Linked DNA regions of Parazoarcus communis. The protein of the gene in region 2 interacts with the protein of the main gene of each other region in a pairwise test. Links are inferred from orthologs where the notes say so. Each region holds a gene or a part of one and is shown on either strand. Other genes may lie near its edges.

The links.
Region 1: the proteins of CEW87_RS20555 (region 2) and purT interact in binary tests that used the Escherichia coli proteins (3 or more experiments, as listed by UniProt). The link is inferred for Parazoarcus communis from one-to-one orthologs.

Annotation. Positions count from the first base shown.
Region 1 is NZ_CP022188.1:3,921,639-3,927,590, reverse strand. What follows is about bases 1,842-4,652. They hold purT (formate-dependent phosphoribosylglycinamide formyltransferase), read right to left. Parts: upstream 3,933-4,652; coding sequence 2,751-3,932; downstream 1,842-2,750. Other genes in these bases: ettA (energy-dependent translational throttle protein EttA), read right to left, coding at 4,014-4,652; rquA (rhodoquinone biosynthesis methyltransferase RquA), read right to left, coding at 1,892-2,593; CEW87_RS17920 (hypothetical protein), read right to left, coding at 1,842-1,861. Outside these bases: CEW87_RS17925 (nitrate reductase), read left to right, coding at 1-1,615; more of CEW87_RS17920, read right to left, coding at 1,643-1,841; more of ettA, read right to left, coding at 4,653-5,678; CEW87_RS17900 (hypothetical protein), read right to left, coding at 5,780-5,952. UniProt on the Escherichia coli protein: Involved in the de novo purine biosynthesis. Catalyzes the transfer of formate to 5-phospho-ribosyl-glycinamide (GAR), producing 5-phospho-ribosyl-N-formylglycinamide (FGAR). Formate is provided by PurU via hydrolysis of 10-formyl-tetrahydrofolate.
Region 2 is NZ_CP022188.1:4,515,041-4,521,140, reverse strand. What follows is about bases 933-3,891. They hold CEW87_RS20555 (polyprenyl synthetase family protein), read right to left. Parts: upstream 2,881-3,891; coding sequence 1,984-2,880; downstream 933-1,983. Other genes in these bases: CEW87_RS20545 (aromatic ring-hydroxylating oxygenase subunit alpha), read left to right, coding at 3,246-3,891; CEW87_RS20550 (exodeoxyribonuclease VII small subunit), read right to left, coding at 2,877-3,119; dxs (1-deoxy-D-xylulose-5-phosphate synthase), read right to left, coding at 933-1,955. In the rest of the region: GTP cyclohydrolase FolE2, read right to left, coding at 1-21; more of dxs, read right to left, coding at 93-932; more of CEW87_RS20545, read left to right, coding at 3,892-4,346; ispH (4-hydroxy-3-methylbut-2-enyl diphosphate reductase), read right to left, coding at 4,447-5,385; CEW87_RS20535 (FKBP-type peptidyl-prolyl cis-trans isomerase), read right to left, coding at 5,413-5,841; lspA (signal peptidase II), read right to left, coding at 5,838-6,100.

The DNA.
Region 1 (5,952 bases), 590 kb from region 2 along the record:
TTCGGTGCCGGAGAAACCCGGCAAGAGCGCGGTCGAGCTGTTCCAGGCGCTCAAGTCGGGCGAGGTGAAGGCGGTCTGGATTGCCTGTACCAACCCGGCGCAGTCGATGCCCGATCAGACCCTTGTGCATGAGGCGCTGGCCACTGCCGAACTGGTGGTGGTGCAGGAAGCCTTCGCCCACACAGAAACCTGCCGCCATGCCGATGTCTTGCTGCCGGCGACGACCTGGGGCGAGAAGGACGGCACGGTGACCAACTCCGAGCGCCGCATCACGCGCGTCCGGGGTGCCGTCCCGGCGCCGGGCGAGGCACGGCACGACTGGCAGATCGCGGTCGACTTTGCACGCCGGCTCGGGGTCGCGCTGGGCAAGGGCGAGCTTGCCCAGCGCATGTTCCCCTACGCCGACCCGGAATCGATCTGGAACGAGCACCGCGAAAGCACGCGCGATCGCGATCTCGACATCACCGGCCTGTCGTACGCGATGCTGGAGGCGGATGGCCCGCAGCAATGGCCGTTCCCCGAGGGTGCAAGCACCGGAAAGCAGCGCCTTTACAAAGACGGGGTGTTTCCGACCGTTTCGGGCAAGGCGCGCTTCGTGGTGACCGAGCACGCGATGACGGCGGAGTCGCCCAGCGCGCGCTATCCCCTGCATCTCATCACCGGGCGTTTGCGCGACCAGTGGCACGGGATGAGCCGCACCGGTCTGGTGGCGCGCCTCTACAACCACGAGCAGGAGCCGCTGCTGCACATGCACCCCGAGGATCTCGCGCGGCGCAGGCTGAAGGACGGTGATCTGGTGACGGTGCGTGCGCGTGGCGGCACGATGGTGGTCAAGGCGCTGGAATCGACCACCGTGCGCGCGGGGCAGTGTTTCCTGCCGATGCACTGGGGCGGTAACGCGATGTCCGGGCTGGGCTCGAACACGCTGATGCCGTCGAAGTTCGATCCGCATTCGAAGCAGCCCGAACTGAAGCATGCAGCGGTACAGGTCGAGGCCTTCGTGGCCGCTCACACGCTGGTGGCAATGCGCGCAAGCGGCGAGGCCGGCGCGGACAATCCGCATGCGCTGATGGAGCGCCTGAGACCCCTGCTGTCGGGCTTCCCCTATGCCAGTCTGACCCTGGCCGGACGCGAACATCCGGTGGTGGTGCTCAAGGCGCGCTGCGAGCATATCGAACCGGCGCTGCTGGCCGAACTCGATCGTGCGCTCGGACTGGACGATCCGCTCAAGACTCTGAGCTACAGCGACAGCCGTCGTGACATCGCAAAGCATGCGCGCGTGGATGGCGACCGGCTGACGGCCGTTCGTCTGGCGGGTGAGGCGCTGGCGTCGGACTGGCTGACCGATCTGATGGTCAGGCGCGAATCCGCTGCGCCGGTGCGCAACTGGCTGCTGGCGCCGGTCACGCAGCCGCCCGCGGGCAAGGTGATGCGTGGAAAGGTGATCTGCAACTGCTTCGACGTGTCGGAAGACGACATCCTGGCGGCCTTCCGCGCCGGCGAGTCGCTCGATGCCCTGCAGGCGCGAACCCGCTGCGGCACCAACTGCGGCTCCTGCGTGCCCGAACTCAAGCGTATGCAGAACGCCACGCCGATTTCCCGCGCTGCCGCCTGAGCGCGGTGTCGGGGGCGGGGTCGGTTCTCAGCGCTTGCGCTTGGGGGCCGGCCCGTATTTCTTGAACACTGCGCGGGCGTCGAGGTCCGCGCGTTCCTTGGTGCAGATCGACGGATCGTCGTCGTGGCCGCTGAAGAACTCATCTTCCTGCGCACGCATCACCATCGCAACGGCGTCTTCTTCGCTTTGGCCGAAATTCTCGTAGAGCAGGGTGCAGACTTCGTCCAGATGTTCTTCGTAGGTCATGTCAGTTTCCGGATGTTTTGGCGGTAGCGGTCAGGCCTTGCGGCGAATGGCGACAACATGCTGGTACAGCCCGCCGAACAGGGTGCGGTGTGTCCAGTCGAACTCGCCAGCGCGGCCCGACATCGATTCAATCGGGGTGTCGAGCAAGGAAGGTGCGTAGGGCTCCAGCGTCCGGAACACCAGGTTCATCACCGGAGCAAGCGGGTTCCAGCGCGCGCAGCGATGATAATCGACAAACACCGCCTTGCCGCCGGGTTCGACTGCGGCGAGCAGGTTGTCGACGATCTTCCGGCGCTGGTCTTCAGGGACTTCGTGCAGCAGAAAGAAACAGCACACCCCGTCATAGGTCGTGCTGCCCAGCGGCTCGCTCAGATCGGCCAGGCGGGCACGGGCGTGGGTATGCGCGGCCAGTTTCCTGCGCACATTGGCGATCTGGATCGGGGCCACGTCGACGACATCGAGCGCGCCGTTTTCGCCGACGCGTGCGGCTAGCATCGGTGAGAACGCGCCATATACGCAGGCGGCCTGCAACACGCGCTGCCCGGGCGAAAACTCCGCCACCGCCGCGCGCATCAGGCGTCCGGCATTGCCCCACAGAATCGCGGACACCACCACGCTGCGGTCCAGCCAGGGCAGAGTACGGTGGCTGAGGTAGGCCCAGGTATAGGTTTTTCGCAGGTAGTCGGGCAGGACGTCGGCGCTAGCGGCCGATTCGCTGGGGGGTGGGCTCATGGCGGCTCCATTGTATCGAGTCATGTCGGTGAGTCCGGGGTGCGACCATCGCCGTCGTGGCCTGAACGAACTTGCGGCGATCGACGTTGCAGCGCACAACGCCTTCAGTATGCCCGCATACGGCCGGCGACGAAACCGTCTGCCGGCCGTCCTGCGTTCAGCGCTCGATGCTGACTGCGCTCGCAGCCCGCAATGCCTTTGCGCGCGCGTCCTCGATACTGGTGTCGAGTGCGAGCGCGACACCCATGCGGCGCTGGCCCTTGATCTCGGGTTTGCCGAACAGCCGCAGGGCGGTATCGGGCTCGCTCAGGGCAGCGTCGAGATTGCCGAACACCGGCTGGGTCGAATCGCCTTCGACCAGGATCACTGCGGACGCTGCCGGGCCGTGCTGGCGGATGGCCGGGATCGGGAGGCCTAGAATGGCTCGCGCATGGAGCGCGAACTCGGACAGGTCCTGCGAGATCAGGGTGACCAGGCCGGTGTCGTGCGGGCGCGGTGAGACTTCGCTGAACCACACGTCGTTGCCCTTGATGAAAAGCTCCACCCCGAACAGGCCGCGTCCGCCCAATGCCTCGGTGACGGCCAGTGCGATGCGCTCGGAGGCGGCAATCGCTTCCGCTGTCATCGGCTGCGGCTGCCACGATTCCTGGTAGTCGCCTTTCTCCTGACGATGACCGACGGGGGCGCAGAAGGTGGTGCCGCCGGCGTGGCGCACGGTGAGCAGGGTGATCTCGTAGTCGAAATCGATGAAGCCTTCGACGATGACCCGGCCCTTGCCGGCGCGGCCGCCTTCCTGGGCGTAATCCCAGGCTTTGTGTACGTCGTCTGCGCCGCGCAGCAGGCTCTGGCCCTTGCCTGAGGAGCTCATGATCGGTTTGACCACACATGGGAAACCGAGGGCTTCGACTGCCGCCGCATAGTCTTCGAAGCTGTCTGCGAAGCGGTAGGGCGAGGTGGGCAGACCGAGCGTCTCTGCGGCGAGGCGGCGGATGCCCTCGCGGTTCATCGTCAACTGGGCCGCACGTGCGGTGGGGATCACCGTGTAGCCTTCGGCCTCGAGCTCGACGAGGGTCGCAGTGGCGATGGCCTCGATCTCCGGCACGATGTAGTGCGGCTTCTCCTGTTCGATCACTGCACGCAGGGCTGCGCCGTCGAGCATGCTGATGACATGGCTGCGATGCGCGACCTGCATCGCGGGCGCGTTGGCGTAGCGATCGACCGCGATCACCTCGCAACCAAAGCGTTGCAGTTCGATGGCAACTTCCTTGCCGAGTTCACCCGAGCCGCACAGCAGCACGCGGGTGGCGGTGGGGGAGAGTGGAGTGCCGATACTGGGCATGGTGGAGATCCCGAAAAATGTTCTGACATGAAGAGACCGCCGGGATTGCCGGCGGTCTCTTCCTGGTGCAGCGAAGCCCGCTTAACGCGAGATCGGCTTGTAGCGGATACGCTTGGGCTTGGCGCCTTCTTCACCCAGACGCTTGCGCTTGTCTTCTTCGTATTCCTGATAGTTGCCAGCGAAGAAGGTCCACTGCGAGTCGCCCTCGGCCGCGAGGATGTGGGTACAGATACGGTCGAGGAACCAGCGATCGTGCGAGATGATCATCGCGCAGCCGGCGAATTCGAGCAGCGCGTCTTCGAGCGCACGCAAGGTTTCGACGTCGAGGTCGTTGGACGGTTCGTCGAGCAGCAGCACGTTGCCGCCGGCGATCAGGGTCTTGGCCAGATGCAGACGACCACGTTCGCCGCCCGACAGGTTGCCAACGATCTTCTGCTGGTCGCCACCCTTGAAGTTGAAGCGGCCGATATAGGCGCGGCTGGGCATTTCGAAGCGGCCGACGGTGAGGATGTCGGCGCCGTCTGAGACGGCCTCGAACACGGTCTTGTCGTTGGCCAGACCTTCGCGCGACTGGTCGACGGCGGCGATCTTCACCGTGGAGCCGATGACGACCTCGCCGCTGTCGGGCTTGTCCAGGCTCTGAATCATCTTGAACAGGGTCGACTTACCCGCGCCGTTGGGGCCGATCACGCCGACGATGGCGCCGGGCGGAATGCTGAAGCTGACCTTGTCCATCAGCAGCTTGTCGCCAAAGGCCTTGGAAACGTCGTTGAACTCGATGACCTTGTCGCCGAGGCGCTCGCCGGGCGGAATGAAGATCTCGTGGGTTTCGTTGCGCTTCTGGTACTCGACCGTGGTCATTTCCTCGTAGCGTGCCAGACGGGCCTTGGACTTGGCCTGACGTGCCTTCGGGTTGGAGCGTGCCCACTCGAGTTCGGTCTTCATCGCCTTCTGGTGCGCGGCTTCCTGCTTGCTCTCCTGCGCCAGGCGCTCGCCCTTCTGCTCCAGCCAGGACGAGTAGTTGCCCTTCCAGGGGATGCCGTGTCCGCGGTCGAGTTCGAGAATCCACTCGGCGGCGTTGTCGAGGAAGTAGCGGTCGTGGGTGACGGCGACCACGGTGCCGGGGAAGCGGGTGAGGAACTGCTCCAGCCACTCGACCGATTCGGCGTCGAGGTGGTTGGTGGGTTCGTCGAGCAGGAGCATGTCGGGGCGTGACAGCAGCAGTTTGCACAGCGCAACGCGGCGCTTTTCACCGCCGGACAGGTTGCCGACAACGGCTTCCCAGGGCGGCAGGCGCAGCGCGTCGGCAGCGATTTCCATTTGCGTTTCGATATCAGCGCCGGCGGAGGACAGGATGTTCTCGTACTTGGCCTGGTCTTCGGCAAGCTTGTCGAAATCGGCGTCGGGTTCGGCATAGGCGGCGTAGATTTCCTCCAGCTTCTGCCGTGCTTCGACGATCTCGCCGAGGCCGGACTCGACCTCTTCCTTCACCGTCTTGGCGGGGTCGAGCTCGGGTTCCTGTGCAAGGTAGCCGATGCGCTGACCGGCGAGATGCTGGACTTCGCCTTCGTATTCCTTGTCGACGCCGGCCATGATGCGCAGCACGGTGGATTTGCCCGAGCCGTTGAGGCCGAGCAGGCCGATCTTGGCGCCGGGGAAGAAGGACAGGGAAATATCCTTGATGATCTGACGCTTGGGCGGAACGATCTTGCTCACGCGGAGCATCGACATTACATATTGGGCCATGGAATTCCGGAAGGGATGGACACTAAACCGTGGAGTCTACCCCAGCTGACGGGATGCCCGCCATGTGCCAATGGGGGCAGCGATGCGTTCGGGCGTGGCGGTCAGCGATACAGCGGCAGGGCGCTGATGCGGCGCTCGACTTCTGCGACCAGTTGACGGTAGGGGGCGCTCTCGGTGTTGCCGAAGCGGCGGCGGAATTCCGCCTCTGCAATGTACTCGGGTAGACCGCGAAGGATGGGCACGAGATCGGCGTCGCGTACGGGCGCAGCGAACA
Region 2 (6,100 bases):
CTGTGCTGCCTGGGTGTTCATGTGTGTTCTCTGTTGTGGTCGGGATCTGCGCCCTTTCAGTCCTGGAATGCTAACAATCCCGACAAACTTACTCAACTATTGCCTGGATAGGCTTTCGCAATACTGGCGAGAATGCCGTCCTTGTCGAGGCCGATCGATGCCAGCAGCTGTCCCTGCTCGCCATGGTCGATGAAGTTGTCGGGAAGGCCTAAACGCAGGATGCGCGGACGTTCGGCGAGTGTTTCGAGCACACGAGCGACCTCCGAGCCTGCGCCGCCGATGACGGCGTTCTCCTCGATCGTCACGAGCAGGTCGTGGCTGGCGGCAAGTTCGACAATCAGCGCTTCATCGAGCGGCTTGATGAAGCGCATGTTCACAACGGTGGCATCGAGCGTTTCGCCGACCGCCATGGCCGTATTGACCATGCTGCCGAAGGCGAGCAGGGCGATACGCTTGCCCTGCCGTTTCGTCTCGGCCTTGCCGATGGGGAGTGCAGTCATGGCCGTTTCCGGTGCAACGCCGGTGCCACTGCCGCGCGGGTAGCGCACCGCCGTGGGGCCGTCGTGACAGACCGCGGTGTAGAGCATCTGCCGGCATTCGTTCTCGTCGGCCGGCGCCATCACCACCATGTTCGGGATGCAGGACAGGAAGGACAGATCGAACGCGCCGTGATGGGTTGCGCCGTCGGCACCTACCAGGCCGCCGCGATCGACGGCCAGCACCACCGGCAGGTTCTGCAGCGCAATGTCATGCACCAGCTGGTCGTAGGCGCGTTGCAGGAAGGTTGAATAGATTGCCACAACCGGCCGATAACCTTCGCAGGCCATGCCCGCGGCGAAGGTCAGTGCGTGTTGCTCGGCGATGCCGACATCGTAGTAGCGGTCGGGGAACTCCTGTTCGAAACGCACCAGGCCCGAGCCTTCGCGCATGGCCGGCGTAATGCCGACGACGCGCGGGTCGGTTGCCGCCATGTCGCACAGCCAGTCACCGAATACCTGGGTATAGGTGAGCTTGCCGCCGGTCTTGCTGCTCTGGATGCCGGCGTTGCGGTCGAACTTTGACACGCCGTGGTAAAGGATGGGGTCGGCTTCGGCGAGCTTGTAACCCTGTCCCTTGCGGGTGATCACATGCAGGAACTGCGGGCCCTTGAGTTTGCGCAGGTTCTGCAGTGTGGGCACGAGGGCGTCGAGGTCGTGACCGTCGATCGGGCCGTAGTAATGGAAGCCGAACTCCTCGAACAGGGTGCCCGGGGTGATCATGCCTTTTACGTGCTCTTCGACCTTGCGCGCCAGCTCCGCAACGGAAGGTGCCATTCCCAGCACTTTCTCGCCGACGCGGCGGGCGGTGTTGTAGGTTGAGCCGGACATCAGACGGGCAAGAATCTTGGTGAGCGCACCGACGGGTGGCGAGATCGACATTTCGTTGTCGTTCAGAATCACCAGCAGGTTGACGCCTTCCATGTCGCCAGCGTTGTTCAGTGCCTCGAAGGCCATGCCTGCCGACATTGCGCCGTCACCGATCACTGCAATCGACTGCCTGTCCTCGCCGCGGTCGCGGGCTGCTGCGGCCATGCCGAGCGCCGCCGAGATGGAGGTCGAGGAGTGCGCGGTGCCGAAGGTGTCGTATTCGCTCTCGCAGCGGCGGGGAAAGCCGGAGATGCCGCCCCAGCGCCGCAGATTGCTCATCGCTTCGCGGCGGCCGGTCAGGATCTTGTGGCCGTAGGTTTGATGCCCGACGTCCCAGACGATGCGATCTTCCGGGGTGTTGAACACGTAGTGCAGGGCGATCGTCAGTTCGACCGTACCCAGGTTCGATGACAGATGCCCGCCGGTCTTGGATACCGACTCAATCAGGAACGCACGCAGCTCATCGGCGACGAGACCCAGTTCGCGGCGTTCGAGGGCGCGCAGGTCGGCGGGTGAGGCGATGCGTTCTAGATTTTTGTACGGAGACATGTGTCGGGCCGGCAGAAGAAGGTGAGAGTCAGAATGGGCGATGCACGATGTAATCGGCCAGCGCACGCAAGCGGGCGGCGCGCTCGCCGAGCGGTGCCAGTGCCTCATGCGCTTCGGCGAGCATTTCCCGCGACAGGCGCTTGGCTTCATCGAGCCCGATCAGGCTGACGTAAGTCGGTTTGTCATTGTCCGCATCCTTGCCGGCGGTCTTGCCGAGGGTGGCCGTGTCGGCTTCGGCATCGAGGATGTCATCGACCACCTGGAACAGCAGGCCGATCAGCTTGGCGTAACGGTCCAGGCGCAGGAGGTCTGCCTCTTCGGTCGATGTGCCGGCCTGAGCGCCCAGCAGCACTGATGCGCGAATGAGGGCGCCGGTCTTGTGGACATGCATGAACTCGAGCTCTTCACGCGACAACTGCTTGCCAACTGCGGCGAGGTCGATGGCCTGGCCGCCGGCCATGCCACGCGAACCAGAGGCGATGGCGAGCTGACGGATCATTGCAATCTGTCCCGCAGGCGCGGCACTGATCGGGTTGTCGGCGAGAACCTGAAACGCGAGGGTTTGCAATGCATCGCCAACCAGCAGGGCGGTCGCCTCGTCATATTCCACATGCACTGTGGGTTTGCCACGGCGCAGGACGTCGTCATCCATGCAGGGCATGTCGTCATGCACCAGCGAATAGGCGTGAATCAGTTCGACCGCGCAGGCCGCATGGTCGAGGTGCGACGGAGACGCGCCGACGATCTCGCCCGCAGCATGAACGAGCAGGGGGCGAACCCGTTTGCCGCCACCCAGCACTGCGTAGCGCATCGCTTCGTGGAGGCGGGCAGGGGCGAGGTCCGGGGCGGGCAGGGCTTTTGCGAGCGCGGTTTCGGTGCGCGCCTGAATCTGGCGCATCCAGCCGGCAAAGTCATTCTGGCTCATGTATCGCTCCGCGTCGGGGCCGGATTGAAGTCGACCAGTGAATCGCCTTCGAGTACCCGGACGCGCTGCTCGGCGTTGCTCAGGGTTTCCTGGCAATACTTGAGCAGGCTGGCGCCGCGCTGGTAGCGGTCGAGGGCATCCTCGAGCGTCAGAGTGCCGGATTCCATTTGCTGGACGATGGTCTCGAGTTCGGAGACTGCGGCTTCGAAGGATTTTGGAGCTGACGCCGACTTTGGCATGGATCAGGACGTGGCGCGGGTAAAGACGGGAAAATAACCGATCGGGCGTCTGGCGGTCAAACGGGGCTTCGCTTAAGATATTACGTTTATTTGTCCGGATTCTGGTCCAGATTAGGGGGTTCGGTAATGTCCGATATCGCGGCCAACTCGCAATTGGCACCGGCAGCATCGCAGCTGCCGGTTTCATGGTACTTCGACGAGAAGGTTTTCGAAATGGAGAAGAAGCTCCTCTTCGATGCCGGGCCGGGGTACGTTGGCCATGCGCTAATGGTACCGGAAGTCGGCAACTACCGTTCGCTTGAATGGCTTGATCATTCCAAGCTGCTGTTTCGCACCGATGCGGGCGTCCATCAGCTGTCCAACGTCTGCCGACACCGGCAGGCGATCATGCTGGAAGGGTCGGGCTCGACGGAACACATCGTATGCCCGATTCATCGCTGGACCTACGACCAGCAGGGCGCACTGCTGGGGGCGCCTCATTTTGCGGATAATCCCTGCCTCAATCTCCGGCGCGATGCGCTCGAGGACTGGCAGGGGCTGCTGTTCAAAGGGCCGCGCTCGGCGAATGCCGACCTTGCCGGCATGCAGGTCGCGCCCGAACTCGATTTCACCGGCTACAAGCTGGATCGTGTCGAGATTCACGAGTGCAATTACAACTGGAAGACCTTCATTGAGGTCTATCTTGAGGATTACCACGTTGCACCCTTTCATCCCGGGCTGGGCAAGTTCGTCACCTGCGACGACCTCTCCTGGCAGTTCGGTGACTGGTATTCCGTGCAGCGCGTCGGGATCACTTCGCTTGCCAAGCCGGGGTCGGCGACCTACGGCAAGTGGCACAAGGCCGTGCAGGATTACTACGGCGAGAACAAGCCGGCACATGGTGCGATCTGGCTGACCTACTATCCGAACGTGATGGTGGAGTGGTATCCGCACGTGCTGGTGGTGAGCACGCTGATTCCGGTCGATGTCGACAAAACCACCAATGTGGTCGAGTTCTACTATCCGGAAGATATCGTCGAGTTCGAGCGCGAATTCGTGGAGGCCGAGCAGGCCGCCTACATGGAGACCGCGATCGAGGACGACGAGATCGGCGAGCGCATGGATCGTGGTCGTCGTGCCCTGCTGAAGGAGGGCCGCAGCGAGGTGGGGCCTTACCAGTCACCCTACGAAGACGGGATGCAGCACTTCCATGAGTTCTATCGTCGCATCATGGAGCCGCATATCTGATGTTTGCTCGTGGAAGCAGCCCGCACGCGATGCGTCTGGCTGCTTCCGGGTTGCGGTCTGGCCAAGGGGGCGGACAGGGTCGCATCCTCAGCCATCTGCCTTACGGCGTGTCCTGCAACTCCTTGGGGAGGGGGAAGGTCACTTTCTCCGGTACGCCGTCCAGGTTACGTACCGCTCCGCCACTCAGTGACTTGAGCCGAACGATGACGTCCTCCACGAGGACTTCCGGCGCAGACGCGCCGGCGGTGACGCCGATACGTCGCTTGCCGTCCAGCCAGGCTGGATCGATTCCTTCTGCGTTGTCCACCAGGTAGGCGGGCACTCCGCGCAGTTCGGCAACTTCGCGCAGACGGTTAGAGTTCGAGCTGTTCTTCGAGCCCACCACGAACACAACATCGGCAAATGGCGTCATGAACTTCACGGCATCCTGCCTGTTCTGGGTCGCGTAGCAGATGTCATCCTTTTTGGGGCCAACGATGCTCGGGAAGCGCTCGCGAAGCGCTGCAACAATCGCCGCGGCATCGTCCACCGACAGCGTGGTCTGGGTGACATAGGCGAGCTTGTCGGGGTCGGCAACGGTGAGGCCGGCGACGTCATTGGCGGTCTCGACGAGATGGATGCCGTCCCTGACCTGACCCATTGTGCCTTCGACTTCCGGGTGCCCCTTGTGGCCGATCATGACCAGTTCCCGGCCCTGTTCGCGCATGCGGGCCACTTCGATATGCACCTTGGTGACCAGCGGGCAGGTGGCGTCGAACACACGCAGGCCACGCTGCTCGGCTTCGTCACGCACTGCTTGCGACACGCCGTGTGCGCTGAAGATGACGGTATTGCCCGAAGGGACTTCTTCCAGTTCCTCTATGAAGATTGCGCCCTTGTTGCGCAAGTCATCAACGACGAACTTGTTGTGCACCACTTCGTGGCGAACATAAATCGGTGCGCCGAACCGCTGCAGCGCCCGCTCGACGATCTCGATGGCGCGCTCCACCCCGGCACAGAAGCCGCGTGGGGTGGCGAGCATGATTTCCTTATCGTTCATATGATCTCTCTGTGGCTGAGCCCGGCATCACGAGGTGCCGATGATCTTCACTTCGAAGCGGATGTTCTTTCCCGCGAGCGGGTGGTTGAAGTCGATCAGCGCCGATTCTGCATCGATTTCGCGCACCAGTCCGGAGTAGCGCGACCCGTCGGGCGCGCTGAACTCCATAATACTCATGGCTTCGATCTCTTCCGCAGGCATGTGTTCGCGCTTTACCCGCTCCACCAGTTCCTCGCGGTGGGGGCCGAATGCGTTCTCGGGTTCGAGTTCGAAGACATGGTTGCTGCCCACTTCGAGCCCCACGATCAGCTTCTCCATTGCCGGCAGCATCTCGCCCGCGCCGAGTTGCAGGGTGGCGGGGGTGGCCTCGAAGGTGCTGATCAGCGGTTGGCCATTGGTCAGCGTGATGCGGTAGTGAAGGGTGACAAGGCTGTTGTCGGCAACGGTCTGGCTCACGAGGAACGCTCCGGTTTAGAGTGGGTGTGTTGTTTGCTGCTGCGGAACTGCGCCCACAGCATCAGGGCGACGCCGACGAAGATGGCCGAGTCGGCGAGATTGAACGCCGGCCAGCCGAAACGACCGGCGTGGAAGTACAGGAAGTCTACGACTGCGCCATGCATCAGGCGATCGACCACATTGCCGATGGCGCCGCCGATGATGAGTGCGAACGCGGTTGGCAGCAGACGTTCATTCCGGTGCTGATGAAGGAGTACTG